3 regions of the Azospirillum thiophilum genome follow, and region 2 is predicted to be linked to each of the others. Evidence: predicted binding sites of a transcription regulator. Region 2 holds the regulator's gene; each other region holds the start of a gene.
The links. Region 2 encodes PhoB, which activates phosphate uptake and scavenging genes when phosphate is short. Its sites were predicted from a motif close to TNTCATAAAACTGTCA; they were not measured.

Region 1 (10,565 bases), 1.4 Mb from region 2:
CCGTAGCCGCGCGCCTTCGATTCCGGCAGGCCGGCGAACCAGTCGCGGATCGGGGTGAAGGCGCCGGTGTAGGTCGCAGGGTTGGAGCGCGGGGTGCGGCCGATCGGCGACTGGTCGATGTCGATGACCTTGTCGAGATACTCCAGCCCGAGCACCGCGTCATGCTCCGCCGGATGCTCGCGCGCGCCCATCAGCTTGCGCGCGACCGCCTTGTAGAGCGTCTCGATGATCAGCGTCGACTTGCCGCCGCCCGACACGCCGGTCACGCAGGTGAAGGTGCCGAGCGGGATCCTGGTCGAGACATTCTGCAAATTGTTGGCGCGGGCGCCCTGCACCTCCAGGAACTGGCCGGGATGGCCGGGCCGGCGCGTGTCGGGCACCGGAACGAAGCGGGTCCCGTTCAGATACTGGGCGGTGATGCTGTCCGGGTTCTTCTGGACCTCCTCCGGCCGGCCCTGGGCGATCACGGTGCCGCCATGCTGGCCGGCGCCGGGCCCCATGTCGACCAGATAGTCGGCGCTGCGGATGGCGTCCTCGTCATGCTCGACCACGATGACGGTGTTGCCGATGTCGCGCAGGCGCTTCAGCGTCTCCAGCAACCGGTCATTGTCGCGCTGATGCAGGCCGATCGACGGCTCGTCCAGCACATAGAGAACGCCGGTCAGGCCGGAGCCGATCTGCGAGGCCAGCCGGATCCGCTGACTCTCGCCGCCAGACAACGTGCCGGAGCCGCGGCTCAGCGTGAGATATTCGAGGCCGACGGCATTGAGGAATCCGAGCCGCTCGTTGATCTCCTTGAGGATGCGGTAGGCGATCTCCCGGTCCTTCGGGCGCAGATGCTCGTTCAATTCACTGAACCAGGCTCCGGCACCGGCGATGGACAGCTCGGCCGCTTCCGAGATGTTGCACCCGCGGATCTTGACCGCCAGCGCCTCCGGCTTCAGCCGCGCGCCCTTGCAGACCTCGCAGGGCTGGGAGGACTGGTATTTCGACAGCTCGTCGCGCATCCAGGCGCTTTCCGTCTCGCGGTAGCGCCGTTCCAGATTGTTGACGATGCCCTCGAACGGCTTGTTGGTCTGGTAGCTGCGCAGGCCGTCGTCATAGGTCATGGTGATGGCCGACCCGCCCGAGCCGAACAGGATGGTCTGCCGCACCGTATCCGGCAGATCCTGCCAGGGCGTCGTCATCGACGCGCCGAAATGCTGGCAGATGCTCTCCAATGTCTGGTCGTAATATTTGGAGGTCGATCCGGCCCACGGCGCCACCGCCCCCTTGGCCAGGGTCAGCCGTTCGTCCGGGACCACCAGCATCGGGTCGAAATAGATCTTGCTGCCCAGCCCGTCGCAGGCCGGGCAGGCGCCAAACGGGTTGTTGAAGGAGAACAGCCGCGGCTCGATCTCAGGGATGGTGAAGCCGCTGACCGGGCAGGCGAATTTCTGCGAGAAGACGGTCTGCTCGTTGGTCTCGGCATTCTCGACCCAGACGATGCCGTCGGCCAGCCCCAGCGCGGTCTCCAGCGAATCGGCCAGACGGTTGCCCAGCCCCTCGCGCACCACGATGCGGTCGACCACCACCTCGATATCATGCTTCAGCTTCTTGTTGAGCGCCGGCACCTCGTCGATCTCGTACATGGTGCCGTCGACCCGCAGGCGCTGGAAGCCGCGCTTGCGCAGATCCTGCATCTCCTTCCTGTACTCGCCCTTGCGGCCACGTACGAAGGGGGCGAGCAGCAGCAGGCGGGTGCCCTCCGGCATGCCCGTGATGCGGTCGACCATCTGGCTGATCGTCTGGCTTTCGATCGGCAGGCCGGTGGCCGGCGAATAGGGGATGCCGACGCGCGCCCACAGCAGGCGCATGTAGTCGTAGATCTCCGTCACCGTGCCGACGGTGGAGCGCGGATTCTTCGACGTCGTCTTCTGTTCGATCGAGATGGCCGGCGACAGCCCCTCGATCGAATCGACGTCGGGCTTCTGCATCAGTTCCAGGAACTGGCGCGCGTAGGCCGACAGGCTCTCCACGTAGCGCCGCTGCCCCTCGGCATAGATGGTGTCGAAGGCGAGCGAGGATTTGCCCGATCCCGACAGGCCGGTGATGACGATCAACTCGTCGCGCGGCAGATCGACATCGACGTTCTTCAGGTTGTGTTCCCGCGCGCCGCGGACGCTGATGTATTTGTTCATGGTGCGTTCTTTTTACCCGAAGACCAGCCGGATGGAAAGCGGCAAGCTGCAGCGCCGCGAGACGAAAATCGGACCGCGGGGCGCCGACCCAGTGACGCCGGCCCAAAGGCACCGGCCGGGTTGACGATATATGCGCGTGGGTCCGCATTGCCAGCGGCGCGCCGCGCGGGTCGGTCATGACCAGAAGGGCGGCACGGCGCGGAAGCGCTTCCACAGGTCGGGCAGCGCCTTGCGCCGCTTTTCGGACTGGCGGTCGATCCAGGCGGCGACGGCGGCGACCGCCTGCGGGTCGGCGCCCTTCAGCCCGCCCAGCATCCGGGCACCGGTGATCGCGTCCTGTTCGGCGTCCAGCGCCGCCTGCAACGGCTCCAGCACCGCGAAGAAGGGCAGGGCGGCGGCCTCCGGATAGAGCCCCCGGAAGAAGTCGGCGGTATAGCGCAGCGTGCGCAGCCGCCGCCGCAGCTTGTCGCGCGCCTTGGCATCCTCCGGCAGCCGGGCGGCCTTGCCGAGCTTGGCCAGCCGCGCCGACAGCCAGCCGCCGGCGAGCGTCGAGACCGGGGCCGCCAGCGCCGCCCGCCGGTCGCCCTCGGCCTCCGACACCCAGCGGCCATGCTCCAGCCAGGCGGCCAGCGCCAGCACCATGGTGGTGCAGCCGGGCGCAAGGATCGCCGCCATCGCCTCCCGCGCCGGGCCGGCTCCGGCCGTACGGGCCAGGGCGGCCAGCCTCTCCAGCGCCTCGCGGCTGATTCCGGGCAATCCCTTCGGATCGGCCAGCAATGGATCGAGGGCGCCGGACATCAGCACGTCCCAGCCGCGGGCCGGCCCCAGCCGCTTGGCCAGCGCCCGGCTCTCCTCCACCAGCCGGTCCGCCTCGGGCGAGGCGACCAGCGGCGCGAAGATGCGGTGGGCAATGCGCAGCCGGCGCAACGCGATGCGCATGCGGTGCAGCCCCTCGACGTCGGCACCGCCGAGCGCGCAGGCCTCGTTGGCGAGGAATTGCCGGAGCGCTTGGCGCAGGATGTGGCGATAGGCCTCCGCCACCGTGGTCAGCGGCGACAGGCCGAGCGCCTCGGCCTCCACCGGTCCCGGCGCCCTGCCGGTCACCAGCCGCAACCCGGCCTCCGCCTTGCTTTCGGTGCCGATGCGCATGGGCACCGCGTTCTGCAGGGTGAGGGCAAGGTCGAACAGGCTGGCGACCTTGCCGGCCTTCAACTCCAGTTCCACCTCGCTCAGGGGCAGGGACCGGCCGCCGGCATAGATGCCGCCATCGTCGACCGCCAGTTCGACCGCGGTCAGCGGATCGGGGCGGAGCAGCAGGGTGGTGCGGCGGAAATCCGTCACGAACAGGCAGTCGAGCGCGTCGAGTGCCGCCGCCGGCACAAGCCCGGCGACGGCGGGATCGGCCAGCAGGCCACGCTCCACCGCCTCGCCCGCCACCGGCCAATCCCACTCCCGCCGCACCGCGACCGCCGCCGAATCGCCAGGGCTGGCGCTGTTGACGGTCTTCAGCGTCTGGACGAAGCGGTCGCCCTCCTGCCGCACCCGCAACGCCACGCCGTTGGCGGCCAGCCGCAGGTCGGGCGTGTCGAAATAGGCGGTGCGCAGCCGCTGCGTCACCGGGGGGCCGTCGGCCAGCGCCAGCATCGCCGGCAGCGCCGTCACCCGCGCCAGATCGGCCGGAGCGGCGTGGAGCTTCAGTTCCACCTCGCGAAATCCCGCACTCGATGGTTGGGTGTCGGGGCCGGCGGGCGGGGCGGCGGGCGGAATGGCGGGTGACAAGGCTCTGCGTCCTCCCGAATCCGGCCGGGGCGGCCTGGAATGAACCGGCATGGAACGAACCGGTGGACCCGTGGATACCCCAACCTCCGCCGCAGGTTAAGAGAGTTTACGCGGCTGCACAAAATCCGCCAGCCGGCCGGCCCCCAGTTCCAGGTCGGCCCAGTGCAGCGTCTCGAACACCAGGACGGCGCAGGCGGCGGTCGGGAACTTGTCGGTCAGCGCATGGCGCAGCCCATGGTCGCCGCTGCCGGTCAGCGCGTTGGCCAGCTCGTGCAGGTCCGGGTTGTGCGCCACCAGCATCAGCCCGGTCGCCGTGTCCGGCGTGTCGCGCAGCCGCTCCAGCAGGGTGCGGGCGCCGCAGAGATACAGGCCGCGCTCATGCTCGACCGGCGGGTAGGGCGCGCCCATCGCCGCCATCGTCCGCTTGCGCGTCTCCACCGCCCGGACGGCAGTCGAACACAGGACGAGGTCGATGCGGGCATGGTGCCGCGCCAGATAGGCGCCGACCAGCGTCGCCGCCCGCTCGCCGCGGGCGTTGAGGGGACGGTCGTGGTCGGCCAGCGACGGATCGTCCCAGGCCGATTTGGCATGACGCAACAGAAACAACGTCTTCATGGCGGCAGGATCGGTCCGGAAGGGGCGGGGGACGGAAAACGGCTCGGCATATCGCCGATTGGGAGTCCTGAAACCGTAACGCATATGGGATACTCTGTCTGCCCACCATATAAGGGCAGCAGGCGGCACGAAGCCGCCGGCTCTAGACCTTCGGGGCCCCAAGATTTCAGAGGTTGACGTGACCCATCTCCAGGAACTCGAGTCGGTCGGCATCGAGCCGGACGCTCCGGAACGCTTCATCAATCGGGAGCTGTCGTGGCTGGCCTTCAACCAGCGCGTCCTGGACGAGGCCGCCAACCCGAACCATCCGTTGCTGGAGCGGCTGCGCTTCCTGTCGATCTCCGCCAGCAACCTGGACGAATTCTACATGGTCCGCGTCGCCGGCCTGAAAGGGCAGGTGGCCGCGGGCGTGAAGGCGCCCAGCCCGGAAAACCTCACGCCCGCCCAGCAGCTGGCTGCGGTCAAGCAGCGGATCGCCGCGCTGATGGACAGCCAGCAGACCATGTGGCGCACGCTGAAGGGTGAACTGCGCGAGGCCGGCATCACCGTCGCCGATCCCGCCGACCTCAGCGAGGGGGAGAAGGACTGGCTGGAGGCCCGGTTCCTCGACGACATCTTCCCGATCCTGACCCCCATCGCGGTGGACCCGGCCCACCCCTTCCCGTTCCTGCCGAATCTGGGATTCTCGCTGGCGCTGCAACTGCACGACCCGGTCAAGGGCCGGCACATCGACGCGCTGGTGCCGCTGCCCTCGCAGCTGGAGCGGTTCCTGCGCCTGCCGGGCTCGGACATCCGCTTCATCCAGCTCGAAAAGGTGGTGATGCTGTTCATCGACCGCCTGTTCCCGCCCTTCCAGGTCAAGGCCCACGGCGTCTTCCGCGTCCTGCGCGACAGCGAGATGGAGATCGAGGAGGAGGCGGAGGATCTGGTCCGCACCTTCGAAAGCGCGCTGAAGCGCCGCCGCCGCGGCAGCGTCATCCGGCTCGCTACCGACAGCGGCATGGCCCCCGACCTGCGCGAGTTCCTGCGCCACGAGCTGAACGTGGTGTCGGACGACGTCTTCATCCTCGACGGGCTGATTGGCCTGACCGACACCAAGCAGCTGATCGTCGACGAGCGGCCGGATCTGGTCTTCCGCCCCTTCAACGCCCGTTTCCCCGAGCGGATCCGCGATTTCGGCGGCGACTGCTTCGCCGCGATCCGCCACAAGGACATCGTCGTCCACCACCCCTATGAATCCTTCGACGTGGTGGTGCAGTTCATCCGGCAGGCTGCGCGCGACCCGCAGGTCGTCGCCATCAAGCAGACGCTCTACCGCACCAGCAAGGACAGCCCGATCGTCGCCGCGCTGATCGAGGCGGCCGAGGCCGGCAAATCGGTGACGGCGCTGGTGGAGCTGAAGGCCCGCTTCGACGAGGAGGCCAACATCCGCTGGGCGCGCGACCTGGAGCGTGCCGGTGCCCAGGTGGTCTACGGCTTCGTCGACCTGAAGACCCACGCCAAGGTGTCGCTTGTGGTGCGGCGCGAGAAGAAGGCCCTGCGCAGCTACGTCCATTTCGGGACCGGCAACTACCACCCGATCACCGCCAAGATCTACACCGACCTGTCCTTCTTCACCTGCGACCCGGCGCTGTGCCACGACGCCGCCGTCATGTTCAACTTCATGACCGGCTACGCCACGCCCAAGGTGCTGGAGAAGATCGCCATCGCGCCGATCACCCTGCGCCAGCGCCTGTCCGACCTGATCGAGGCGGAGATCGCCCACGCCGCCGCCGGCCGCCCTGCCGCGATCTGGGTGAAGCTGAACTCGCTGGTCGATCCGGTCATCATCGACAAGCTGTACAAGGCGTCGCAGGCCGGCGTACAGATCGACATGGTCATCCGCGGCATCTGCTGCCTGCGGCCGGGGGTGAAGGGGCTGTCGGAGAATATCCGGGTGCGCAGCATCGTCGGCCGTTTCCTGGAGCATGGCCGCGTCATCTGCTTCGGCAACGGCCATGGCCTGCCCGGCAACCAGGCGAAGATCTTCATCTCCTCGGCCGACTGGATGACCCGCAACCTTGACCGCCGCATCGAGACGCTGGTGCCCATCGAGAACCCGACCGTGCATGAACAGGTGCTGGACCAGATCATGGTCGCCAACATGAAGGACGACGCGAGCACCTGGAAGCTCGGCCCCGATGGCGTGTACCATCGGATCAAGGCTGGCCCGGACGCGTTCAGCGCCCATAATTACTTCATGACCAACCCCAGCCTGTCGGGCCGGGGCAGCGCGCTCGCCAGCAAGCGCACGCCGCCGCGGCTGATGCTGCACACGGTGCCTTGAAGGCCGGGACGGGAGTCGGAGCATGAGCATGGACAATCGCGCGACCGCCGGCCTCGGCGAAGGCGGGCAGGCGGGCGGCGATCCTTCCGCCCCTGGGATTTTTTCCACCCCGGGAACAGCCGAGCGCGTCGGCGTCATCGACATCGGATCCAACTCGATCCGTCTGGTCGTCTATGACGGGCTGACCCGCTCGCCGCTGGCCCTGTTCAACGAGAAGGTGCTGTGCGGGCTGGGCCGCGGCGTGGAGAAGGCCGGCCTGCTGAACCCGGACGGCGTCGCCCAGGGGCTGGCGGCGCTGGAACGCTTCGCGACGCTGGCCCAGGGGATGCGGGTCGGCCGGCTGGACGTGATCGCCACCGCGGCGGTGCGCGACGCCCGGGACGGCGCGGCCTTCGTCGACGCGATCCGCCGGCGCGCCGGCCTGACCGTCCGCGTCATCAGCGGCGAGGAGGAGGCGCGGCTGTCCGCCATGGGCGTGCTGTCGGGCACGCCAGGTGCCGACGGGCTGGTCGGCGACCTCGGCGGCGGCAGCCTGGAGCTGGTGACGCTGGACCGCGGCATCATCGGCAAGCAGCTCACCCTGCCGCTGGGCCCGCTGCGGCTGATGGAGGTCGGTTCGGCCAAGGGCGGACCGGCCAAGCTGATCGACCAGCATCTGGAATCGCTGCCCTGGTTGCCGGCAATGAAGGGGCGGCCCTTCTACCCGGTCGGCGGCAGCTGGCGCGCCATCGCCAAGCTGCATATGGAGCAGTCCGGCCATCCGCTGCACATCATCCACCATTACACCATCCCGTCGGGCGAGGCCCGCGAGTTCACCGGGCTGATCGGCCGGCAAAGCCGCTCATCCCTCGAAAAGATGGCGGGTTCGCGCCGCCGCCTCGACACGCTGCCGCTTGCCGGGCTGGTGCTGGAGCGGCTGCTGCGCATGGCCCAGCCGTCGAAACTGGTCTTCTCGGCCTATGGCCTGCGCGAAGGACATCTCTATTCGTTGCTGTCGCCGGAGGGCCGCCGCGAGGATCCGCTGATGGCATCGGCGTCCGACTGGGCCCGCCGCTTCGTTCGGATGGGCGATCCGGCATTGCTGATGTCCTGGACCGCCGGCCTGTTCGCCGGGGAGGACGACAACGCCATCCGCCTGCGTCATGCCGCCTGTCTGCTGAGCGATGTCGGCTGGGCCGACCATCCCGACTACCGGGCCGAACATGCCTTCCTGCGGGTGCTGCGCTATCCGTTCCCGGCGCTCGACCATGACGAGCGCGCCTTCCTGGCGCTCGCCGCCCATGCCCGCTATGCCGGCACCATCGACGTGCCGCTGACCGCTCCGGTCCGGACGCTGGTGACGGAAGGGCAGGGCATGAAGGCGCTGGTGCTGGGCCTGGCTCTCCGCCTCGCCCACACCTTGTCGGGCGGCGCCACGGCGCTGCTGGAGCGCACCAGCCTGAAGGTCGGCGATGGCCGCGTCGTGCTGACCCTGCCCGACGACGGCAGCGTTCCTTCGGGCGAAGCGGTCCAGCGCCGGATCGACACGCTCGCCAAGGCGATGAATCTCAGGGGCGACGTGGCGCAACCGTTGCGGCCGCAGGCGGCGGAGTAAGGCAGCCGGCCACCCGCAACGCCCGGTCGGGTGGCCGACAGCTCACCATAGTCAGATCGGATGACGGAGATGCCGTCATAGACCAGCAGGGATCGATCAACAGGATTGTTCCGGTCCGATAGATTGCCTATTTAATTTTCCATAATCTTCCTTATGTGCTATTTCTGTGTAAGCGCAAAGCTAAAATGTCAGTCCCTCGCAACATAGAAGCGTCAGTCTTCCGTCAGGTTTTCGACGGCTGGGAGGCTGGCGATGGGCTGGATCACGATGAGCGAACAGGACTTGCAACGGGTCGAGGTTCTCGGCGAGGTGCTGAGCGGTCGCCGTGGGATCGGATCGGCGGCGTCGGTTCTGGCTTTGAGCGAGCGTCAGGTGTGGCGACTTCTGGCGCGCTACAAGGCTGGTGGCGGCGGCGCTTTGGTTCACCGGGGGCGCGGCCGTCCGTCGAACCGGCGGCTTGGCGATGAGGTGCGGGAGCAGGCGTTGGAGCTGGTTCGCAGCCGGTACGGCGATTTCGGCCCGACCCTTGCGGCGGAGATGCTGCGGGACACGCATGGGCTGACGGTGTCGCGCGAGACGTTGCGCCAGTGGATGGCGGACGCTGGCCTTTGGCTGTCGCGCCGGCAGCGCCGGCAGTTCCACCCTCCCCGGCTGCGCCGCGAGCGGTTCGGCGAGTTGATCCAGATCGACGGCAGCGAGCACCGCTGGTTCGAGGATCGCGGCGATCCCTGCACGCTTCTGGTGTTCATCGACGATGCGACGGGCCGGCTGATGCAGCTTCGCTTCGCCGTCTCGGAGAGCGCCTTTTCCTACTTCGAGGCGTTGGAGGGCTATCTGAATGCCCATGGCCGGCCGCTGTCCTTCTACTCGGACAAATACTCGGTGTTCCGGGTTTCGCAGCGCGAGGCGAAGGGCGGCCAGGGCATGACGCAGTTCGGCCGGGCCTTGGCGGAATTGAACATCGAGATCCTGTGCGCCAACTCCAGTCAGGCCAAAGGGCGGGTCGAACGGGTGAACCGGACGTTGCAGGACCGGCTAGTGAAGGAATTGCGGCTGGCCGGCATCACCGGCATCGAAGCGGGCAATGCTTTCCTGCCCGGCTTCATCGAGCGCTTCAACGCCCGCTTTGCCCTGCCCCCTGCCCGGCCGGACGATCTGCACCGGCCGTTGAACATCGCGCCGGATCGGTTGCGCCAGGTGCTGTGCTGGCGCGAACAGCGCCATGTCGGGCAGCAGTTGACGCTGTCCTACGAACGCAAGCTTATCATGCTGGAGGAGACGGAGCTGACGCGGGGACTGGTTGGCCAGTATGTCGACACCTACGCCTTCGCCGACGGCCGTCTGGAGGTGCGATGGAAAGGGGTGGCGCTGCCTTATCGGGCCTTCGACAAGGACCAGCGGGTCACCCAGGGCGACGTCGTGGAGAACAAGCGGCTGAGTGCGGTGCTGGCCCAGGTGAAAGAGATGCAGGAGAGCCGGCCGCCACCGCGGGTGAAGACCAACAGCGAGAAGAACGGCTACCGCAAAACAGGCCGGCGCAAGCGGGACAGCGGGCTTCCCGATGGCGCCTGCGCGGCTGATTGACCGCAGGCACTTGCCTCCTATCCGCAAAGCCCCGGTGCGGCCGGCATGTCTGGCAGCAGGATGATGGCTCGGCGATCGGCGTTGCCGTCAAGCCCTGCGCCTGCGGCGCACCGCAAAGCGGCTCCGGGGCTTGACCGCGCCGCCGAGCCGAACCCCAACGCATCCATGCCAGATATGCCGAAGAAGCCCGACAGCCAAACTACACGGCCAAGCCGAAGCTACCTCTCTGACATTCCTATTTTGCGCAATCCACTGACACTTCTACCCGGTCGCAACATGATTTGTAAGCGAAGGTTGACTCTTCGGCGTGCCTACTCCCGGCCGGTCAGCAAGGTCGCACTTGCAGAATCGCTGCCCATCATTCCGCGCGCCATCTCCAGACAGGAGGCGTGGTCGGGCTGGAAATCCTCGGCGATCCACCAGCCCTCGATGCGCTTCAGCGTCATGCCGACGGCCGGGCCGCGTGGCACGCCGAGCGCCAGCAGGT
Region 2 (10,565 bases):
ACGTCATCGCCCCGGCGGCCGGTCGGCCGCGCACGCCCTACACCGTGGCGATGGTCCTGTCCGCCCTGGCGCTCGCCGGCCTGGCGGTGCTGACCGCGCACAACAAGCTGTTCGCCCTGTGGTTCGTCGGCGGCTCCATCGCCACCTTCATCGCCTTCCGCGCCGCCGCGACGCTGGTCACCTGGGGCGCCGCCCGCGTCGGCCAGGGAGGATTGGGCCGGGTGCGGCGTCCGGAGCTGCGGCTGGCGCTCGCCAACCTGCACCGGCCGGGCAATCCGACCGGGGCGGTGGTGCTGTCGCTCGGCCTCGGTCTGACGGTGCTGGTCGCCATCGCGCTGATCCAGGGCAACTTCTCCCGCCGGGTGTCGGAGACCATCCCGCAGGACGCCCCCAGCTTCTTCTTCGTCGACATCCAGCGCGACCAGTTCGATCCCCTGCGCGATCTCGTCACCGGCATCCCCGGCGCCAGCAACTTCGAGGCGGTGCCGAGCCTGCGCGGCCGGATCGAGAGCGTGAACGGGCAGGAGGCCGAAAAGGCGCTGGTCAACCCGGAACAGGCCTGGATCCTGGCCGGCGACCGCGGCATCACCTATTCCGCGACCCTGCCCGAGCATTCGACCGTCACCGCCGGCAGCTGGTGGCCGGCCGACTATGCCGGGCCGCCGCTGATCTCCATCCACCAGAGCGTCGCCGACGCCTTCGGCATCGGCCCCGGCGCCACCTTGCTCGTCAACATCCTGGGCCGCAGCATCGAGGCGAAGGTCGCCAACGTCCGCGCCGCCGATTTCACCAGCATGGCGATCAACTTCACCATGGTCTTCGCCCCCGGCACGCTGGAAGGGGCGCCGCAGACCTGGATCGCCACCGTCCGCGCCACGCCGGAGGCCGAGGCGCAGGTGCAGCGCGGCGTGCTGCAGCGCTTCCCCAACATCACGATGGTGCGGGTGAAGGACGCGCTGGACACGGTGGCGGACATGCTGGGCCATATCGGCACCGCGGTTCGCATCGTCGCCGGCATCACGCTGGCCGCCGGCACGCTGGTGCTGGCCGGCGCGGTCGCTGCCGGACACCGCCGCCGGGTCTACGACGCGGTGGTGCTGAAGGTGCTGGGGGCGACGCGCGGCGACGTGCTGCGCGCCTTCCTGCTGGAATACGGCCTGCTCGGCCTGCTAACCGCGATCATCGCCGGTGGCATCGGAACGCTGACCGCCTGGGCGGTGCTGCGCTTCCTGATGCATTGGGAATGGAGCTTCCTGCCGTCGGCGGTCGTCACCACCGCGCTGCTCAGCACCGCGATCACGCTCGCTTTCGGGTTCTATGGTACTTGGCGGGCGTTGGGCCAGCCGTCGGCGCCGTTGCTTCGGAACGAGTGATCGCCGTGGCAGAAAGCCGCAGGAAAAAGGAATCGTGAAAGCTTTTTCATCTTGGAAAAGCGCGAACGATTCCTATTGAACCGCATTGCGGACTCGCCAATATGTCATGGCGACGGGATCACCCTATTCCACCGAGGAAACCAACATGGCAGACCCGACCTATAACCGCTTCGCGACCGCAGGCCGCGCGACAGATCGGGGATACTTCGACGAAGGCCTGCGCCAGCACATGCTGCGCGTGTACAACTACATGGGCGCCGGCCTGATCCTGACGGGCCTGGTCGCCGCGCTGGTGTCGTCCAGCCCGGCCATGATGGCGGCGATCTTCGGCACGCCGCTGAAGTGGGTGGTGATGCTGGCCCCGCTGGCGTTCGTCATGGTGCTGTCCTTCGGCATCCAGCGCCTGTCCTTCGCATCGGCACAGATGATCTTCTGGGCCTATTGCGGCGCGATGGGCCTGTCGATGTCGGCCATCTTCCTGGTCTTCACCGGGGCGTCGATCGCGCTGACCTTCTTCGTCACCGCCGCGACCTTCCTGGCGATGAGCCTCTACGGTTACACCACGAAGGCCGACCTGTCGAAGATGGGCTCGTTCCTGATGATGGGCATCATCGGCCTGGTCATCGCCGGCCTGGCGAACATCTTCTTCCAGTCGCCGGCCCTGCATTTCGCGATCTCGGCCATCGGCGTGCTGATCTTCACCGGCCTGACCGCCTACGACACCCAGTCGATCAAGGAAAGCTACGCCGAGGGCTACGATCACGAGAGCACCGGCAAGCTCGCCCTGATGGGCGCCCTGACGCTGTACCTGGACTTCATCAACCTGTTCCAGTTCCTGCTGCAGTTCCTGGGCCAGCGCAACAACGACTAACCCCGAGGACCGTCGCTCGGGGTCCGGCGTTGCCTTCGGACCAGGATTATCGGACAAGCCGCCGCCCGGAAGCCACCGCTTCCGGGCGGTTTCGTTTTCAGGACGCCGGTTTCACGAGTCGACCGTCACGTCATCGCCGACCTCGAGTCCGAGCACCCGGTCGGCACGCCCGCAATTGACCGCGATCTCGGCCAGCCCGTTCGAGTTTTCGTACCACAGCGCCTCTCCCGCCCCGACCGCCCCGAAAGTGCGGGCGCGGGCGATGCGGGTTCCGGGGACGGTCAGCACCGCATCGGCGGCCAGGGCGCCGGCCCGCATCCCGGTCATGGCATTGCCGTACACGTCGACATAGACGATGCGCGCGAGCTCGTCCGGCCAGCCGGGCCGGTCGATGGCGGCACCCGGCAGCGGGCTGCGTTCCACCGGACGGCCGGTCGCCAGCGCGGCAGCGACGGGGGCGAACAGGTCGCGGCCGTGGAAGCTGGCGGACAGCCGATCCGGGATCCAGTCGATGGTCCAGGTGTTCAGCGACGCTGCGCGGCGGGCGACCAAGGCGAACAGCCCGTTGTCCGGCCCGACGAACCAGCGCCCGTCGGCCTCCACCATCACCGGCCGCCGGTCGGTTCCGACACCGGGATCGACGACGCAGAGGAAGACGCTTCCGGCAGGGAAGGCCGGAGCGTAGGCGGCAAGCAGGTAGGCGGACAGCTGCGGGTCGAAGGCGGGGGCGTCGGCGAACAGGTCGATCACGGGGACGCCGGGCGCGTTCTGCGCCAGCACCGCTTTCATCTGGCCGGTGTAGGGGCCGGAGAGGCCGAAGTCGGTGAAGAGCAGGATCATCAGCGTTGCCCCCTCCCTAACCCTCCCCCGCTCTCGGCGGACCGAAGGTCCGTCCGATCGCGGGAGAGGGAACTCCGCCACTCCTTTGCATACCCTCATCCCGACAAGGATCCTGCCCCCTCTCCCGCGACAGCGGGGGAGGGATGGGAAGGGGGAAATCGATGCAGAACCCCTCACATCGACTTCGTATCCAGCGCATACCCCGCCGAACGTACGGTGCGGATCAGGTCCAGCTCGTCCTCTTCGTTCATCGCCTTGCGCAGGCGGCGGATGTGTACGTCGACCGTACGCGGCTCGACATACACGTCGTGGCCCCACACCAGATCGAGCAGCTGCTCGCGTGAGAACACCCGGCCGGGATGCTGCATGAAATGGCGCAGCAGGCGGAATTCGGTCGGGCCCAGGTGTACGTCGCGGCTGTTCCGGCGAACCCGGTGGGCAGCCAGATCCATGGTCACGTCGGCGAAGGTCAGCACCTCGTCGGTCATGCCGGGGGAGGCGCGGCGCAGCACCGCACGCATGCGGGCCACCAGCTCGGTCGGCGAGAAGGGCTTGGTGATGTAGTCGTCGGCGCCGGAATTCAGGCCGCGCACCCGGTCGCCCTCCTCGCCGCGGGCGGTCAGCATGATGATCGGGATGTCGCGGGTCTTGGCGTTGCGGCGCAGCTGGCGGCAGACCTCCAGCCCGCTCATCAGCGGCAGCATCCAGTCCAGCAGCACGATGTGCGGCGTCTGTTCGCCGGCGGCCAGCAGGGCCTCCTCGCCGTCGCTGGCGGTGGCGACGCGGAAGCCTTCCTTTTCCAGGTTGTACTTCAGCAGCGTCAGGATATCGGCCTCGTCCTCGACGATCAGGACGAGCGGCTTGAGGGCCGCGTTCATGGAGGCTCCGTTCACAGCGCGCGTCTCGACGTTAACCGGCATGGCACAGCCTTTTCAACAGGGAGGGAGGGGGCGGAGGCGTCGGCAAGGGTCAGCCATAGCGGCCGGTGATGTAGCCCTGGGTGCGCTCGTCGCGCGGGTTGGTGAAGATCTCCTCGGTGTCGTCGCACTCCACCATCTCGCCGAGATGGAAGAAGGCGGTGCGCTGCGACACGCGGGCGGCCTGCTGCATGTTGTGGGTGACGATGACGATGGTGTAGTTGGCCCGCAGCTCGTCGATCAGCTCCTCGATATGGGCGGTCGCGATGGGGTCGAGCGCCGAACAGGGCTCGTCCATCAGGATCACCTCGGGGCTGACGGCGACGGCGCGGGCGATGCACAGCCGCTGCTGCTGGCCGCCCGACAGGCTGGTGCCCGGTTCGCGCAGGCGGTCCTTCACCTCGCCCCACAGGCCGGCGCGCTTCAGCGAGGTCTGCACCACCTCGTCCAGCTCGTCGCGGCCGGACGCAAGGCCGTGGATGCGCGGACCATAGGCGATGTTGTCGTAGATCGATTTCGGGAAGGGGTTGGGCTTCTGGAACACCATGCCGACGCGGGCGCGCAGCTGCACCGCGTCGACGGCCTTGCCATAGACGTCCTCGCCGTCCAGCGCGATCCGCCCCTCGACCCGGCAGCCCTCGACGGTGTCGTTCATCCGGTTCAGGCAGCGCAGGAAGGTCGACTTGCCGCAGCCGGACGGGCCGATCAGCGACAGCACCCGGTTCTCCTGGATGTCGAGGTCGATGCCCTTCAACGCCTGCTTGGCGCCGTAGAACACCTTCACCCCGGTTGCCGTCATCTTGCTGGCGATGGCGCCGCCGCTGCGCCGGTCGGTGCGGGGCCGCAGCTTCAGTTGGGTCTGGATGCTCATGACGCTCACCACCGCCTTTCGAAAAGCTTGCGCAGGACGACGGCCGCCCCGTTCAGCAGGATCAGGACGCCGAGCAGGATCAGGATCGCCGCCGAGGTGCGCTCGGTAAAGGCACGTTCGGGGCTGTCGGCCCACATGTAGATCTGCACCGGCAGCACCGTGGCGCTGTCGGTCAGGCCATGCGGCACGTCGACGATGAAGGCGACCATGCCGATCATCAGCAGGGGCGCCGTTTCGCCCAGCGCGCGGGCCATGCCGATGATGGTGCCGGTCAGGATGCCGGGCATCGCCAGCGGCAGCACATGGTGCAGCACCGTCTGCAGCGGCGAGGCGCCGATGCCCAGCGCCGCCTCGCGGACCGAGGGCGGCACCGACTTCAGCGCGACGCGCGACGCGATGATGATCACCGGCAGCGTCATCAGCGCCATCACCAGGCCGCCGACCAGCGGGGCCGAGCGCGGCATGCCGAAGAAGCCGAGGAACACCGCCAGCCCGAGCAGGCCGAAGATGATCGACGGCACCGCGGCGAGGTTGTTGATGTTGACCTCGATCAGGTCGGTCCAGCGGTTCTTCGGCGCGAACTCCTCCAGATAGACCGCGGCGGAGACGCCGACCGGCACCGACAGCGCCATGGTCACCAGCAAGGTCAGCAGCGAGCCGACGATGGCGCCGCCGATGCCGGCCTGTTCGGGCTCGCGGCTGTCGCCGGCGGTGAACAGGGTGGTGTTGAAGCCCTGCGCCAGCGCGCCGCCGGCCATCAGGGTGTCGGCTGCCGCGATCTTGGCGTCGCTCAGACCACGTTCGCTCTCCGGAAGGTCGCGGCGATAGCGGCCCTTCACCAGCTGGTCGATCTCGTCGTCGGCACGCACCCAGACGGTCCGCGTCGTGCCGATGATCGACGCGTCCCCGGCGACCATCGCCTCCAGCTCGTAGGGCGCGCCGGACGACAGCAGCTCGTTCAGCACGCGGCGGCCGGCGCGGTCGGTCACCTGCGGGAACTGGGCATGGAGCGCCCGGCGCAGCAGGACGGTGTAGTTGCGGTCGGCGACCTCCGCCGGGTCCAGCGTCACCTCCAGCCGGATCCGCGTCTCCCAGAAGGCGCTGCCGCCGCGGGCGACGATCGATCCCAGCAGCAGCACCAGCACCAGCGCCGCCAGCGCCACCGCGGCGGCCCCGGCCAGCCGGAACCGGCGCTCGGCGGCATGGCGGGCGCGCAGCCGGCGGGCGAAGGCCTCGCTCCTGTGGCGGGACTTCGAGGTGGCGGCCGGGGCGGGGGAGGGCGGGGCGGCCGAGATGTCCTGTTCGAGAAGGTCAGTCATATTTTTCCCGATAGGTCCGGACCACCCGCAGGGCGACCATGTTGAGGCAGAGCGTGACAAGGAACAGCACGAGGCCGAGGCCGAAGGCCGACAGCGTCTTCGGGCTGTCGAACTCCTGGTCGCCGACCAGCAGCGTGGCGATCTGCGTGGTGACGGTGGTCACCGCCTGCAGCGGGTTGGCGGTCAGGTTGGCGGTCAGGCCGGACGCCATGGTGACGATCATCGTCTCGCCGATGGCGCGGCTGATCGCCAGCATCACCGCGGCGACGATGCCGGGCAGCGCCGCCGGCAGCACCACCTGCTTGATCGTCTCCGACTTGGTGGCGCCCAGGCCGTAGGAGCCGTCGCGCAGGCTCTGCGGCACCGCATTGATGACATCGTCCGACAGCGAGCTGACGAAGGGGATGATCATCACCCCCATGACGATCCCGGCGGCCAGCGCCGATTCCGAGCTGACGTCCAGCCCGAGCGCCTCGCCGACCGAGCGAACGAAGGGCGCCATGGTCAGCGCCGCGAAGAAGCCGTAGACCACGGTCGGGATGCCGGCCAGGATCTCCAGCGCCGGCTTCAGCCAGGTGCGCATGCCGCGCCCGGCATATTCGGACATGTAGATCGCCGCCATCAGCCCGACCGGCACCGCCACCAGCATGGCGACCACGGTGATCAGCAATGTGCCGGCGAACAGCGGAATCGCACCGAAGGAGCCGCTGGACCCGACCTGATCGGCCCGCATCGCCATCTGCGGGCTCCAATGGGTGCCGAACAGGAAGTCGAGCGGCGAGACCACGGCGAAGAAGCGCAGCGCCTCGAACAGCAGCGACAGGACGATGCCGACCGTGGTCAGGATGGCGACCAGCGAGCAGACCACCAGCGCCACCCGCACCACCCGCTCGACCGCCGGGCGGGCGCGCAGGTCCGGGCCGATGCGATGGCGGCCCCAGGCGAGCCCGGCGACGGCAAGGCTGGCGCCGATGGCGAGCAGGCTCCAGTCGGCAAGATCGCGGAAGGAGGCATAGCGCCGCGCCGCCTCGGCCACCGCTGGGTCGGGCTCGCGCCCGGTGGCGATGCCGCGGGCGAGGTTGAGGATGTCGGCCTTCAAGAGGACGGCGGACTGGCCGTCGCCAGCGGTCAGCCGCTCCGGCAGGCCGGACAGCACCAGTTGCAGGACAAGCCAGCCTTCCGATGCCGTCCAGGCCACGAACAGCAGCAGCGCCGGCAGCCCGGCCCACAGCGCGACATAGACGCCGTGATAGGAGGGGACCGAATGCAGCTCCGCAACCCGGCCGCCGACGGACGCCGCCGCGCGCGACCGGCCGGCGAGGAAGCCGATGACGGTGAGCAGGGCCAGGATCAGGGCAAGGAGGGTCAGCTGCATGCGGGTCGCTCGGCGCGGAGGGAAACGGTCAGAACTTGAGCGGCGTCAGGTTGACCGCCTGGACGCGGGCCGCCTCGCGCAGCGGCTTCGGCTCCGCGATCAGGCCCTTGTCGATCAGATAGCCCTCCTCGCCCAGCGCGCGTTCGGAGGTGTATTCGCCGACGAACTCGCGGATGCCGGGGATGACGCCGGCATGGGCGTTCTTGACGTAGATGTAGAGCGGGCGCGACAGCTCGTACCCGCCGGCGGCCACCGTCTCCGCCGTCAGCTCCACCCCGTCCATCTTCGCGGCACGCAGCGTGTCGCGGTTCTGGTCGAGATAGCTGTAGCCAAAGACACCGAAGGCACCGGGGTTGGCGCTCAGCTTCTGGACGATCAGGTTGTCGTTCTCGCCAGCCTCGACATAGGCGCCGTCCTCGCGGATGGTCATGCAGACGCGCTCGCGCGCCTTCTCGTCCGGCACGACCGCGGCAACCTCCGCGACCTTCCGGCAACCTTCCAGCATGCCCAGCTCGTTGAAGGTATCGCGCGTTCCGGAGGTCGGCGGCGGGCCCAGCACCTCGATGGCGGCCTTCGGCAGCGACGGGTCGATGTCCGACCACAGCCGGTAGGGGTTGGCGACCAGGGCGCCGTTCACCGGCACCTCCTTCGCCAGCGCCTTCCACAGCACCATCGTGGTCAGGGAGACCGGCGCGCCCTTCTTCGACGAGGCCAGGGCGATGCCGTCATAGCCGATCTTCAATTCGGTGATCGTGGTGACGCCGTTGGCTGCGCACTGGTCGATTTCCGACTTCTTGATGCGGCGCGAGGCGTTGGCGATGTCGGGATGGGCCGGGCCGACACCGGCGCAGAACAGCTTCAGCCCGCCGCCGGTGCCGGTCGATTCCACCACCGGCGTCTTGAACCTGCCGGTCTTGCCGAAGGCCTCCGCCACCGCGGTGGTGAAGGGGAAGACGGTGGATGAACCGACGGCGCGGATCTGGTCGCGCGACTGCGCCTGCGCCGGTGTCGCCGCAGCGGCGAGCGCCAGCGCCAGAACGGCCATGGTGAAGACATGCGTCCGGTCGGTCACGGGTGCCCCTCTCGCGAAACGGCTGAATGGTCCATCGGAATGGCGCGGACCATAGACCCGGAGGGCGACCGATTGATTACGTTTTTATGACGCTTTCATGACGGTGTCACGAAGCGGCATCGCTTCCCTCACACCCCGCCGGCCCCCCTCTCCCCCCCGGGAAGAGGGGTGGGGTGAGGGGGAAACACCGCATGGCCGTTCCGAAGGTCCCGCCGCGCCTCCCCCTCTCCCCGGGAGGACGAGGGGGACATGGCCTCTCCCACGGCCGGCAGATAGACGGTGAAGGCGCTGCCCACCCCGACCTCGCTCTCGATGGTCAGGCGGCCGCGGTGGCGGTTCAGGATGTGCTTGACGATGGCGAGCCCGAGCCCGGTGCCGCCCATGGCGCGCGACCGCGCGGCGTCGACGCGGTAGAAGCGTTCGGTCAGCCGGGGCAGATGGGTGCGGGCGATGCCGTCGCCGCGGTCGCGCACCGACACCGACACCATGGCGGTGCCGCCGCGAAGCAGGCGCCGCTCCTTGGCAAGGGGACCGCCCGGCACCGGCAGCCCGGCAAAGCCGACCGCGGTGCCGTCGGCCAGCGCCACCGTGACGGTGACGTCCGTATCCTCGCGCGTGTACTTGATCGCGTTGCTGACCAGATTCTGGAACACCTGGGTCAGCTGGTCCTCGTCGCCGATGACGCGCGGCAGATCCTCCGGCGCTTCCAGCCGCAGCCGGATCCGGCGCTGGGCCGCCTTCAGCTCCAGCGCGGCGATGACGTTCTCCAGCTCCTCCACCACGTCGACCCGGCCGTTGGGCGGCATATGCTCGTCCAGCTCGATGCGGGACAGCGACAGCAGGTCGTTGACCAGCCGGGTCATCCGGCTCGCCTGGTCGTGCATGATCGACAGGAAGCGGTCCTGCGCCTCCGGATCGTCGCGCGCCGGGCCGCGCAGCGTCTCGATGAAGCCCAGCAGCGACGACAGCGGCGTGCGCAGCTCATGGCTGGCATTGGCGATGAAGTCGGCGCGCATCTGTTCGGATCGCCGGGCCGTGGTGACGTCGTGCAAGGTCAGGATCGCCATGCGGGCGACCGCGGGCGGGCGGGGCGCCGGTTCATTCTCGTCGCTCTCGCCGTCCAGCAGCGAGGGATCCGGCTCCGGAACCAGCCGCTGGAAGGGCTTCACCTGCGCCTCGAAGCTGCGCTCGACCGGCACCGGCAGCGTGAACTCGATGATGCGGGAGGCGCCGCCGCGCAGCACGGAATCCACCGCCTCCAGCACCGCCGGGGTGCGCAGGGAGGAGGCGAGGTCGCGGTCCACCACCTTGTCGCCGAACAGCTCCCGCGCGGTGGCGTTGGCGCGCACCACCTGACGCTCGGCATCCATCAGCAGCAGCGGGGCGGGCAGGGCGTCGATCACCGCCTCGTCGGCGTCGAGCTGCAGCCGCACGCTCTCGGCCCGCCGCAGCCCGACCCGGTGCAGCCGGCCGATGGTGGCGGCCAGCGCCCGCAATGCCGGCGGCGTTCCGCCAGGCACCAGCGGCTCCTCGGCCTCGGCCAGCCGGGCGGCGTAATCGGTCACGGCATCGGCATCCCGGCGGTAGACACGCAGGACCGTCACCGCGCCAGCCAGCGCCGATGCAGCCGCGACCGCCGCCAGGCCGCCATGCAGTGCGCCGGCCTGGACCGCCAGCGCCAGCACGGCCAGCAACGGCACCAGCATCAGCAGGACGGCGGTCAGCAGCGGGGCGGGCGGCAACGCCTTCAGGCGCATGGGATCGGCACCGGGTCGGAGGAGGATCGAAGGGTGACATATGCGATGATGGGCCGTTCTACACCATCGCCGCCGATGCTGCGCGGCGGTCATAAAAGATTAATAGGAAGGACTGTGCGGAAGCCCGTTGACTCCAGGATAATGGATGATCATTCTATCTTAATGGAAAA
Region 3 (10,565 bases), on a different replicon from region 2:
CTCTGGACCGCGGCAACGGCGGCCGGAGCCGGAGCGGCAGCGGCCGGCGGGCACGGATAGCTGCCCTGGTGGATCACATAACCGCCGCCGGCGGTGCGGGCAGCGACGCCTTCCTTCACCTGACCGGTCCAGCCGATGACCGGGCTGCACCACTCGGTGCCCTTGCCGACCAGGCTCGCGTCCTGGGCGTTGGCGGCCGCAGACAGACCGAAAGCGACGATGGCGGCCGGGATGGCAGCCAGACCCGCGCGAACAATAGTCTTCATTGTCTTCACTCCCTTCCAGAACCCTTCCCCTCAGAGTGCCTGCGGGGGATGAACCTATCAATCGAAGCATCCGTCCACGTGCAAGCGCGGCAGCGACCTTCCCAACATGTGGTGTGCGGTGTTGTTCCGACACCTCAGCCGTTCGGCCGAACCGGACCTGTTCTTGGACCTATGCTCCACTTCCATAGCAGCTTTTCCGGTAGGTTTCCGCCAAATCCGTATAACGGTGGCTGAGCACCGGAAAAACCGCGAGATCCTTTTCCGTCAGCTCGCGAACCGGTCTAGCCGGGCTCCCGGCCCACAAGAATCCGGACGTCACCCGCTTCCCGGGCGTCACCAGAGCACCGGCGGCGACCATCGCCCGCGACTCGACATAGGCCCCATCCAGGATGCAGGCCTTCATGCCGATGAAGCAGCCGTCTTCCAGCGTGCAGGCGTGCAGCAACGCCATGTGGCCGACGGTGATGTCGTTACCGATGTAGGTGCCCTGCCCTTCGGAGGCCACGTGGATCACGGTGCCGTCCTGGATGTTGGTGCGAGCCCCGATTCGGATCTCGTTGACGTCTCCACGCACGGTGCAGCCGTACCAGATGCTGCTGTTCGCCCCGACCACGACATCGCCGATCACCGCCGCCGTTTCCGCGATGAACGCGGTCGGGTCGACGGTGGGCAGGATGCCGTTGAAGGCGCGGACAAGGCCGGACATCAGATCGTACCGAAGTCGTGCATGACGGGCGGGATTGAAACACCGTAAGGCTTAAGGCACCACCTGATTTCGCATTGACAGGCCAAAGCAAATCCCGATTGGTGCCCTTGTGCAACAGTGCGGACCGGGGGCCACAACGTCGTCACAGCCCCCCTTCGCCCTTTGCTTACGGGAACAGCGGCGCCTGATCGATGCCGGTCGTCTCGCCCAGCCCCATCATGACGTTCATGTTCTGGATGGCCTGGCCCGAGGCGCCCTTCACCAGATTGTCGATCACCGACACGATGATGGCGCCGCGCGGGGTGCGGTCGGCGACCACGCCCATCAGGCAGTGGTTGGAGGCGCGGACATGGCGCGTCGCCGGCACCACGCCGGCCGGGGTCACGCCGACGAAGAACTCGTCGGCATAGCGGGCGGCCAGCGTCGCCCGCAGATCGTCTGCGGTGACGCCGTCGGCCATGCGGACATAGATGGTCGCCAGCATGCCGCGGTTCATCGGCACCAGATGCGGGGTGAAGGAGACGGTGACCGGCCGGCCGGCGGCCAGACGCAGCTCCTGCTCGATCTCCGGCATGTGGCGATGGCTGCCGACGCCATAGGCGTTGAAGCCTTCCGACACCTCGGTGAACAGGTTGGCCTGCTTGGCGTCGCGGCCGGCACCCGACACGCCGGACTTGGCGTCGATGATGATGCCGCCCGGCTCGATCTGGTTCTCCATCAGCAGCGGCAGCAGCGGCAGCAGCGAGCTGGTCGGGTAGCAGCCCGGGTTGGCCACCACCCGCGCCTTGCGGACGCCCTGGCGGTTGAACTCGGTCAGGCCGTAGGCGACCTCCTTCTGCAGGCCGACGGCGCGGTGCTCATGCCCGTACCAGGTGGCATATTCGGCCGGATCGCTCAGGCGGAAATCGGCGGACAGGTCGACCACCTTTAGACCGCTGGGCAGGCCGGCGACCACCTCCTGCGTCGTGCCGTGCGGCAGGGCGCAGAAGACGAAGTCCAGCCCGTCCCACTTCACCGCCTCGATCTTCACCAGATCGGGCAGGCCGTAGCCGCCCAGATGCGGGAACACCTCGGCCATCGGCTTGCCGGCCTGTCGTTCGGCGGTCAGGGCGCTGATCTCGACGTTCGGGTGACGCAGAAGCATGCGCACCAGTTCGGCGCCGGTGTAACCGGAGGCGCCAAGGATGCCGACGCGGATCTTCGAACCGCTGGAGGTGCTGCCGAGAATGCTGGTCGAGGCCATGGAACCGATGTCCTTCGCTTGACGGGAGGAGCGTGCAGGTGGGTGTCGGGACAAAAAGAAAGGGGCGCCCCTTTCGGGACGCCCCTCGCTTGTACCGTAAAGGCGCGGGCCCGTGTAGGGATTAGCGCTTCGAGAACTGGAAGCTGCGGCGGGCCTTGGCGCGGCCGTACTTCTTGCGCTCGACCGTACGGGCGTCGCGGGTCAGGAAGCCGGCGGCCTTCAGCGGCGGGCGCAGGCCCGGCTCGAAGTAGGTCAGCGCCTTGGAGATGCCGTGACGGACAGCACCGGCCTGGCCCGACAGACCGCCGCCAGCGACGGTGGCGACCACGTCGAACTGCTCCGAACGCTCGGTGACGCCGAACGGCTGGGCGATCATCATGCGCAGCACCGGACGGGCGAAGTAGACGGTCTGGTCGCGGCCGTTCACGGTGACCTTGCCGCTGCCCGGCTTGATCCACACGCGGGCAACGGCGTCCTTGCGCTTGCCGGTGGCATAGGCGCGGCCCTGGGCGTCCAGCTTCGGAGCGGCCAGCTCTTCGGTGACGGTCGCGGTGGCGGCGCCCGTCAGATCCTTCAAGCCGGAGAGGGTGGTGGTGACCTGAGCCATTGTTACGCGCTCCGCTTATTCTTCGGGTTCAGGGCGCCGATGTCGATGGCGACCGGCTGCTGCGCATCGTGCGGATGCGTGGCGCCCTTGTAGACCTTGAGATGGGTCATCTGCTGGCGGCCGAGCGGACCGCGCGGAACCATGCGCTCCACGGCCTTCTCGATCACGCGCTCCGGATACTTGCCGTCGAGGATCTGGCCCTTGGAGCGGCCCTTGATCCCACCCGGATAGCCGGTGTGCCAGTAGAAGATGTCGGCGTCGCGCTTGTTGCCGGTCAGCTTCACCTTTTCCGCATTGATCACGACGATGTGGTCGCCGCAATCCATGTGGGGGGTGTAGGTCGGCTTGTTCTTGCCACGCAGGATGTTCGCCAGGATGCTGGCAAGCCGCCCGAGAACGAGGCCGTCGGCGTCAACGACGTACCACTTCTTCTCGATGTCGGTCGGCTTCAGATTGAAGGTCTTCATCGCCACACTCGTTTCTTCGAATACGGATCGGCAGGCCGCCGAATCCGGGGCGCCGAAGCGGACGGCTTTCTACGGTCCAGGGAACGCCCTGTCAACCGAAAAATTTCCATTTATAATCAATTGGTTACAAGAGCGGTAATTAGATACCGCATCAGCAAACCCATTGATTTGAAAAGAGTTTTTAGGAGGCATCATCGACACGGTAATGGGATACCGCAACGGTGACGGGGTCGTGCGGGGGGATCGAGTAGGTGCCGGTCACATGGGCGACCGGCTCCGGATCGCCTTCCGAGAAGAGCAGGATCTCGCCATAGGCCAGCCGCTTGCCCAGCTTCAGGACGCGCGCCTCGGCGACGATGGCGACGGGGGGCGGGCGGCGCAGGAAATTGATGGTCATGCTGGTGGTGACCGCCAGTTCCACCCGGCCGATCAGGCTCAGCACCGCGCCATAGAGCGCCACGTCGGCCAGACCGAACATCGCCGGGCCGGTGACGGTGCCGCCGGGACGGACGAAATCGTCCTTGTAGGGCAGGCGCAGGCGGATCGTGCCGGCGCCGAGACTGTCGACGACGATCCCGAAATTCCCGACCAGCGGAACCCCCTCGCGGATCAGGTCGGCCAGCTCCTCCTTGGTCATGGCGGGAGCGGGAGCGTCGGCGGGCATGGAAGCGGGCGTGGTGACGGACATGGAGCCTCGACCGGTGAGCTTATGATTGCGCTCCCGGACTGTGCGCCATCCCGTCCATTCGGACAAGTATGGTGCTACTCCGCCGGCTTGGCCTCGGTCGGGGCGGCTGCTTCGGGGGCCGGAGCCGGGGAGGCGTCGGGAGCGGTATCGGTGGGAGCGGTCAGGCGAATCGGCCCGCCGCCGCTGGCCGGCACGGTGCCGGCGGCCGATTCGGGCGCGGCCGCGGGAGGCGGGTCGAGCGGGACCGCCCTGATGTCCGATTTGGGCGCGTCGGGTTTGGCGGCATCGGGTTTGGGCGCTTCCGCCGCGGCGGCGTCCGGCTTGGCAACCGCCGCTTTCGCCATGTCCGGCTTGCCGGTGTCGGCTTGCGCAGGGGCAGGCTCCAGCGGCGTCGAATAGTCCGGCACGATGCGGGCCTGGCTGCCGGTGATGACCAGCACCTTCTGGCCGATGGGCAGCGGCTGCGGCTCCTTCTGGGTCAGCGACAGCAGGTCGCCGTTGGACTTGCGGACGATGTATTCCCAGCCGGTGGTGTCGCCGGCGATGTGCTCCATCGCCGTGCCGAGCAGGCCGCCGATCGCGGTGCCGCCGACGGTGCCGAGCGCGGCGTTCATGCCTCCCGATCCCACCTGCGCGCCCAGGATGCCGCCAGCCGCCCCGCCGCTGACGGCGCCCACCGTGCCGTTGGCACTGATCGCCACCTGCCGGAAGCCGACGACGACCGCCGGCTCGACCTTGTTGGCCTGCTGGACCGCGCTGGAGGCGTAGGTGTTGGGGGAATAGTCGGAGGTGCAGCCCGCGAGACCGCCGGCCACGGCGACGAACAGGCAGAATGAAACCGATCGGAGCACGGGGGATCCATCCGTATTGAGACCCGCCCAGTCTCATACGGCAAAGCCCCCCTTGCCGTCACCGGGCAAAATCCGGACTGGCCCGGAAGGCTGCGTTGCAGTGCAGCGATGGGAACGCCGCCAACGGGGAGGCATCCGCGCGCTCCGATGGAAGGAGGCTTGCCGCTTTCGGCCTAGCCCGCCGGGCGAGAGCCACGCTCCCGCCATGGAGTGCTCCCACCAGGACACGGACGCGCGATTGCCGGGCGTCGAGTACACACCGGAAATGGCGGGATGACCCACGGCGACATCCCCGCGAAAGAACTCCCCGTCATGAAGCGTATCCTGCCCGGCTCGGTGGGAGCCGTTCTGGCCCTCGTCCTGCTGCTGGCCGGGCTGGCGGCCTGGCGGCGGGCCGAGCCGGTCGATCTGACCGGCTGGCGAAGCGAACGGCTGGCCGCCTTCCAGGCCTGGCAGACCCAGCCCGGCGCCGCCGATCCGGCCGGCCGGTCCCAGGCCGTCCTTGCCGCCACCGGCAATCCGATCCGCGAGGTCTGGGACCATCCCGACGCGCCGGTGATGGTGGTGGTTCCGCCAGGCAGCTATCTCCAGGGGTCGCCGGAGACGGAGGCCGGGCGCTTCCCGGAGGAATCGCCGCAGCGGACGGTTTCGCTCCGGCAGCCTTTCGCCATCGGCAAATACCCGGTGACCCGCGGTGAATATGCCCGCTTCGTCGAGGACAGCGGCTACGAGTCGAACACCGTCTGCCGCGGCTACTCCGGCGAGACCGAGCTGCTGGCGCGCTGGCATTTCTCCTGGCGCCGGCCGGGCTTCGAGCAGACGAACCGGGAGCCGGCCGTCTGCATCGGCTGGTACGATGCGCAGGCCTATGCCGGATGGCTCAGCCGCCGCACGGGCCAGCGCTACCGCCTGCCGAGCGAGGCGGAATGGGAGTATGCCGCCCGCGCCGGCACCAGGACCGCCCGCTGGTGGGGCGAGGATCCGGCCGCCGGCTGCGATGCGGCGAACGGCGCCGACCGGAGCGCCAGGGACCGCTTCACCGATTGGGAGGTGGCGGCCTGCCGCGACGGCGCCCTGTTCACCGCCCCGGTCGGATCCTACCGGCCCAACGGCTTCGGCCTGTACGACATGCTCGGCAACGTCTGGCAGTGGGTGGAGGATTGCGCCGCAGGCAGCTATGACGGCGCCCCGGCCGACGGAGCGGCCCGCCGGGACGGCGACTGCGGCCGGCGGATGATGCGCGGCGGGTCGTGGCACAGCAACCCACGCTATGTCCGCTCGGCCATCCGCCGGGCCGACGAGCCGGGGACCGGCTATGCCGCCTACGGCATCCGGGTCGTCCGCGAGCTGTCGACCACGGTCGGCGCCTCCCCCGCCCGGTCGGCCGGGCTCGACGGCGGACCGGCGGCCGACACGCCGCGCCACTGAGCGGGAACCGGGCGGCCCGGGGATCACGGACCGGCCTTCAGCACCGCCAGCGCCGTCAGCCCTTTCACCGCATGGTCGAGGAAGGCGCGCACCCGGCCGGGCATCAGCCGGGCCGAGGGCACCACCACATGAACCGGCAGCGGTGCCGGCTCGGCGTGCGGCATCAGCCGCACCAGGGTCCCGGCGGCGATGTCGTCGGCCGCCTGATAGGACAGCGGACGCGCGATGCCGTGCCCGTCGCGCGCGGCCAGCAGGGCCGAGTCGATGTGGCTGACGGCAAGGCGCGGCGCGACCCTGACCAGCCGCTCCCGCCCATCGATCAGAAAGCGCCATTCCGGCGATCCGGAGCGGGCCGTCGAGACGATGACGTCATGCCCGGCCAGATCCTCCGGCATTTCGGGAGTGCCGCGCCGCGCCAGATAGGCGGGGCTGGCGACGAGATGACGCCCGACCTGCCCGACCCGCCGGGCGACCAGACCGGAATCGGGAAGCGGGCCGATGCGGATCGCCACGTCCAGCTCCTCCTCGATCAGGTCGAGGTTGCCGTCGGACAGCACCAGCTCGATCCGGATGTCGGGCAGGGCACGCATGAAGTCGAGGACCAGCGGCGTCACATGCTTGCGCCCGAACATCACCGGCGCGGTGATGCGCAGTCGCCCGCGCAGCGGCCGGTCGGTGCCGGTGGCGGCCAGCGCCTCGTCATAGTCGGCCAGCAGCCGGCGCGCCTGCTCCGCCAGCCGCCGCCCGGCATCGGTGGGGGCGAGATTGCGGGTGGTCCGCTCGATCAGCCGCAGGCCCAGCCGCTCCTCCAGCCCCGACAGGGCGCGGGTGACGACGGGTGCGGAGCGGCGCAGCCGCTTGGCGGCGGCGGCAAGGCTGCCGGCCTCCAGGATCGCGACGAAGATCGCCAGTTCGTCCAGCCGGTCCACGATTCTTCCAGTTTCCGAAAGAGTCCCTTTTGATCAAAGCGCATTCCTGCCGAGCCGCGCAAGTGGTTGGCTTGCCCGCATCGACCGCGCAAGACAACGGAGAACCAACCGGTGACCACCCCCGCCATCACGCTCTACGGAACGCCGCTGTCCGGCCATGTCCACCGTGTCGAAGCCTTCCTGAACATCCTCGGCCTGCCATTCCGCTATGTCGACGTGAATGCCGAGCTGCAGAAATCCGACGGTTTCCTCGCCCTCAATCCGCTTGGACAGATCCCGGTTCTTGTCGATGGCGACCTGGCCCTGGCGGATTCGACCGCGATCCTGGTCTATCTCGCCAGCCGTTACGACGGCAGCGGCCTGTGGAGCCCGAAGGCACCGGAAAAGGCCGCCCAGGTCCAGCGCTGGCTGTCGATCGCATCGGCCGAACTGCGCTTCGGACCGGCGCGGGCACGCTTCCTGACCCTGTGGGGCGGAACCACCTCCTACGCCGACGCGCAGGTACTCGCCGAACGGATCCTGCGCTTCATGGACGGGCATCTGGCAAACCGCGACTGGCTGGCGGCGGAGCGGCCGACCATCGCCGACCTCGCCTGCTACGCCTATGTCGCCCGTGCGCCGGAAGGCGGTGTGCCGCTCGATCCGTACCCTGCGGTGCGGCGCTGGCTGGAGCGGGTGGAGGCGATCCCGCGGTGCACGCCGATGCCGCATAGCACCCTTCCCATATCGTCCTGAGCCGAGCCGGTGCCCGGACAGCCTGACGCAAGCGACGTTTTGCTCCTGACGCAAGCGTCACGGCACCATCGCCAAGCGCCCCAAACTGTGCTTCGATGACGGTTCCATGACACTTGATCGATGGGTGTGTCGATGCGCAAATCCGCCTGTTCCGGGCGCTGGTCGCTGCTGTCCGGTGCGGTTGTCCTCTCCCTGCTGACCGGAACCGCGATGGCGGCGGATCCGGCTCCCCAAGGCCCGGTGCCGCAGAACGACCTGCTGAACGCCGAGCTGTGGATGCAGCGCTCGGTCGAATACAAGGCGAATGCGCTGGCGGTCTATGCGCTGGGCCGGATCCAGTTGGACAAGGCGCTGGCCGACAAGAACTGGACCGCGGCGACCGAGCAGACCGGCGCCTACCAGGACCTGCCGGCGGCGGTGGTGCTGGACCTGGACGAGACGGCGATGGACAACTCGGCCTACCAGGCCGGCCTCGTGACCACCGGCACCGACTTCTCGCCCAAGAGCTGGGATGGCTGGGTGAAGGCGGAGAAGGCGACGGCGGTGCCGGGCGCCGTGGAGTTCACACACTATGCCGAATCGAAGGGCGTCAAGGTCTTCTACGTGACCAACCGCAGCGCCGACCAGGAGGAGCCGACCCGCCGCAACGCGCAGGCGCTGGGCTTCCCGATGGGCGGCAACGTCGATACCTTCCTGATGTCCAAGGAAAAGCCGGACTGGGGATCGGCGAAGAGCACGCGGCGCGCGGCCATCGCCAAGGATTACCGGATCGTCCTGCTGTTCGGCGACAATTTCGGCGACTTCACCGACGCCTACAACGGCAGCGAGGCGGACCGGCTGAAGGCCTACGAGGCGGCGAAGGAGCATTTCGGGCGCGACTGGCTGATGCTGGCCAATCCCGGCTACGGCTCGTTCGAGAGCGCGCCCTACGGCCACAATTTCAAACTATCGGCGGACGAGAAGCGGGCCAGGAAGATCGGCGCGCTGGAACCCTGGGCGCCGGCCCAGTAAGGCGCCCGGTAAGGTGAACGACTGCGGTGCGCCGGGCTCAGAAGAGCAGGCGCACCGCCTGCACGATGACGACCCACGGCGCACCGATCATCACCGCCCAGACGGCCACCCGCGGAAGTCCGCGCATCTTGCGGATCGTCGGCTCGACGGAGGGGGCGGCTTCGAAAGAGGCGGCGTTGTAGATCGACATGGCCTGTGGCTCCGGGAGCAGGATGGCGTTGACGTCATCATGAGGTTACGATCCTTAACGACTGTTAAAGAGCCCGGGACTTGAGGCAGGCACTTGCGATGTACCGCCGTGGATAGGGCATACCTCCAATGTACAGGTTGCCGCATTCACACCGGTCCGGCGCCCCTCCTCTACCACTTTTGCGCAAGGCCGAAGTGACTTCGGAAGACTGTGTTTTTACTTCGATGCCGACGAAGCCTCCGCGTGCCATGACAAGGCTGTAATATTGCCACGAAATCAATCACATACGATTGCACGTTTGACAAAAAATAAAGCCAGGACAGTGCTTTAACAGTTTTTCCACGCCACCCCCCGAGATGTCGGCGCAAGTTTCCTCAACCCCAACGGGTTGACTCGACGAGGCCTTTGACCGATTCTGTCCTCGCCGGGATGGCGGACGTCAAGCTGTCGGCCGGCATTGGAAACATCCCCTTCGGCGAGGTCACCGCCGGCACCTGCACGGTCGCTCCGCTCCGACCGCTCGCGTACATAGTGTGGACCTGCATAAGCACCCAGCCATTTTCATGCGGAAAAAGGCCGGCGGTTTCCCCGCCGGCCTTTCTTTATCGGGCGGCTCCTTCCCGGAACCGCCATCACACCGTCAGGTACTTTCGCACCTCCTGCTCGTCCAGGCCGCTGCGCGGGCCGGACAGCATGACCTCGCCGCGTTCCATCACCACCCAATCGTCGGCGAGGTCGCGGGCGAAGTCGAAATACTGCTCGACCAGCAGGATCGCCATGGTGCCCTTGTCGCGCAGATAGCTGATCGCCCGGCCGATGTCCTTGATGATCGACGGCTGGATTCCCTCGGTCGGCTCGTCCAGCACCAGGAGGCGCGGGCGCGTCACCAGGGCGCGGCCGATGGCGAGTTGCTGCTGCTGCCCGCCCGACAGGTCGCCGCCGCGGCGCTCCAGCATCGTTTTCAGCACCGGGAACAGCTCGAACACCTCGTCGGGGATCGAGCGTTGCGAGCGCGGCAGCGGGGCGTAGCCGGTCAGCAGGTTTTCCCGCACCGTCAGCAGCGGGAAGATCTCGCGCCCCTGCGGCACATAGGCGATGCCGCGGCGCGCCCGGTCGGCCGGCGCCATCTTCGTGACGTCGGCGCCGTCCCAGCCGATGGCGCCGCCGGACACCGGCTTCAACCCGACGATGGCGCGCAACAGGCTGGATTTGCCGACGCCGTTGCGGCCAACCAGACAGGTGACCTTGCCGACCTCCGCCTTCATGGACACGCCGCGCAGGGCCTGTGCGGCGCCGTAATGCAGATCGATGGAACGAACGTCCAGCATGTTACGGCTCCTCCTCAGCGGCCGAGATAGGTGTCGATGACTTGGGCGTTGGCGCTGACCGCATCCAGCGAGCCTTCGGCCAGCACCGAGCCCTCGGCCAGCACCGTCACCTTGAC

Region 1: the regulator PhoB is predicted to act here: its motif matches at 4,638-4,653, upstream of AL072_RS12015 (RNA degradosome polyphosphate kinase).
Region 3: the regulator PhoB is predicted to act here: its motif matches at 8,017-8,032, upstream of AL072_RS21485 (5'-nucleotidase, lipoprotein e(P4) family).

The regions. Positions count from the first base shown of each region.
Region 1 covers NZ_CP012401.1:2,599,544-2,610,108, forward strand. The annotation lists gene uvrA (excinuclease ABC subunit UvrA) at 1-2,180, opposite strand, end outside; gene AL072_RS12005 (CYTH and CHAD domain-containing protein) at 2,355-3,884, opposite strand; gene AL072_RS12010 (SixA phosphatase family protein) at 4,056-4,574, opposite strand; gene AL072_RS12015 (RNA degradosome polyphosphate kinase) at 4,753-6,900, shown strand; gene AL072_RS12020 (Ppx/GppA family phosphatase) at 6,923-8,494, shown strand; gene AL072_RS12025 (ISNCY family transposase) at 8,747-10,078, shown strand; gene AL072_RS12030 (CCA tRNA nucleotidyltransferase) at 10,390-10,565, opposite strand, start outside.
Region 2 covers NZ_CP012401.1:972,639-983,203, forward strand. The annotation lists gene AL072_RS04400 (ABC transporter permease) at 1-1,373, shown strand, start outside; gene AL072_RS04405 (Bax inhibitor-1/YccA family protein) at 1,519-2,244, shown strand; gene AL072_RS04410 (SAM hydrolase/SAM-dependent halogenase family protein) at 2,356-3,084, opposite strand; gene phoB (phosphate regulon transcriptional regulator PhoB) at 3,258-3,962, opposite strand; gene pstB (phosphate ABC transporter ATP-binding protein PstB) at 4,054-4,800, opposite strand; gene pstA (phosphate ABC transporter permease PstA) at 4,878-6,191, opposite strand; gene pstC (phosphate ABC transporter permease subunit PstC) at 6,184-7,566, opposite strand; gene AL072_RS04435 (PstS family phosphate ABC transporter substrate-binding protein) at 7,595-8,638, opposite strand; gene AL072_RS04440 (ATP-binding protein) at 8,767-10,395, opposite strand; gene AL072_RS04445 (helix-turn-helix domain-containing protein) at 10,558-10,565, shown strand, end outside.
Region 3 covers NZ_CP012403.1:502,451-513,015, forward strand. The annotation lists gene AL072_RS21435 (OmpA family protein) at 1-266, opposite strand, end outside; gene AL072_RS21440 (gamma carbonic anhydrase family protein) at 436-972, opposite strand; gene argC (N-acetyl-gamma-glutamyl-phosphate reductase) at 1,139-2,215, opposite strand; gene rpsI (30S ribosomal protein S9) at 2,337-2,822, opposite strand; gene rplM (50S ribosomal protein L13) at 2,825-3,289, opposite strand; gene AL072_RS21460 (PaaI family thioesterase) at 3,471-3,977, opposite strand; gene AL072_RS21465 (outer membrane lipoprotein) at 4,052-4,828, opposite strand; gene AL072_RS21470 (formylglycine-generating enzyme family protein) at 5,141-6,256, shown strand; gene AL072_RS21475 (LysR family transcriptional regulator) at 6,280-7,185, opposite strand; gene AL072_RS21480 (glutathione S-transferase family protein) at 7,297-7,920, shown strand; gene AL072_RS21485 (5'-nucleotidase, lipoprotein e(P4) family) at 8,053-8,931, shown strand; gene AL072_RS35230 (hypothetical protein) at 8,969-9,121, opposite strand; gene urtE (urea ABC transporter ATP-binding subunit UrtE) at 9,754-10,449, opposite strand; gene urtD (urea ABC transporter ATP-binding protein UrtD) at 10,464-10,565, opposite strand, start outside.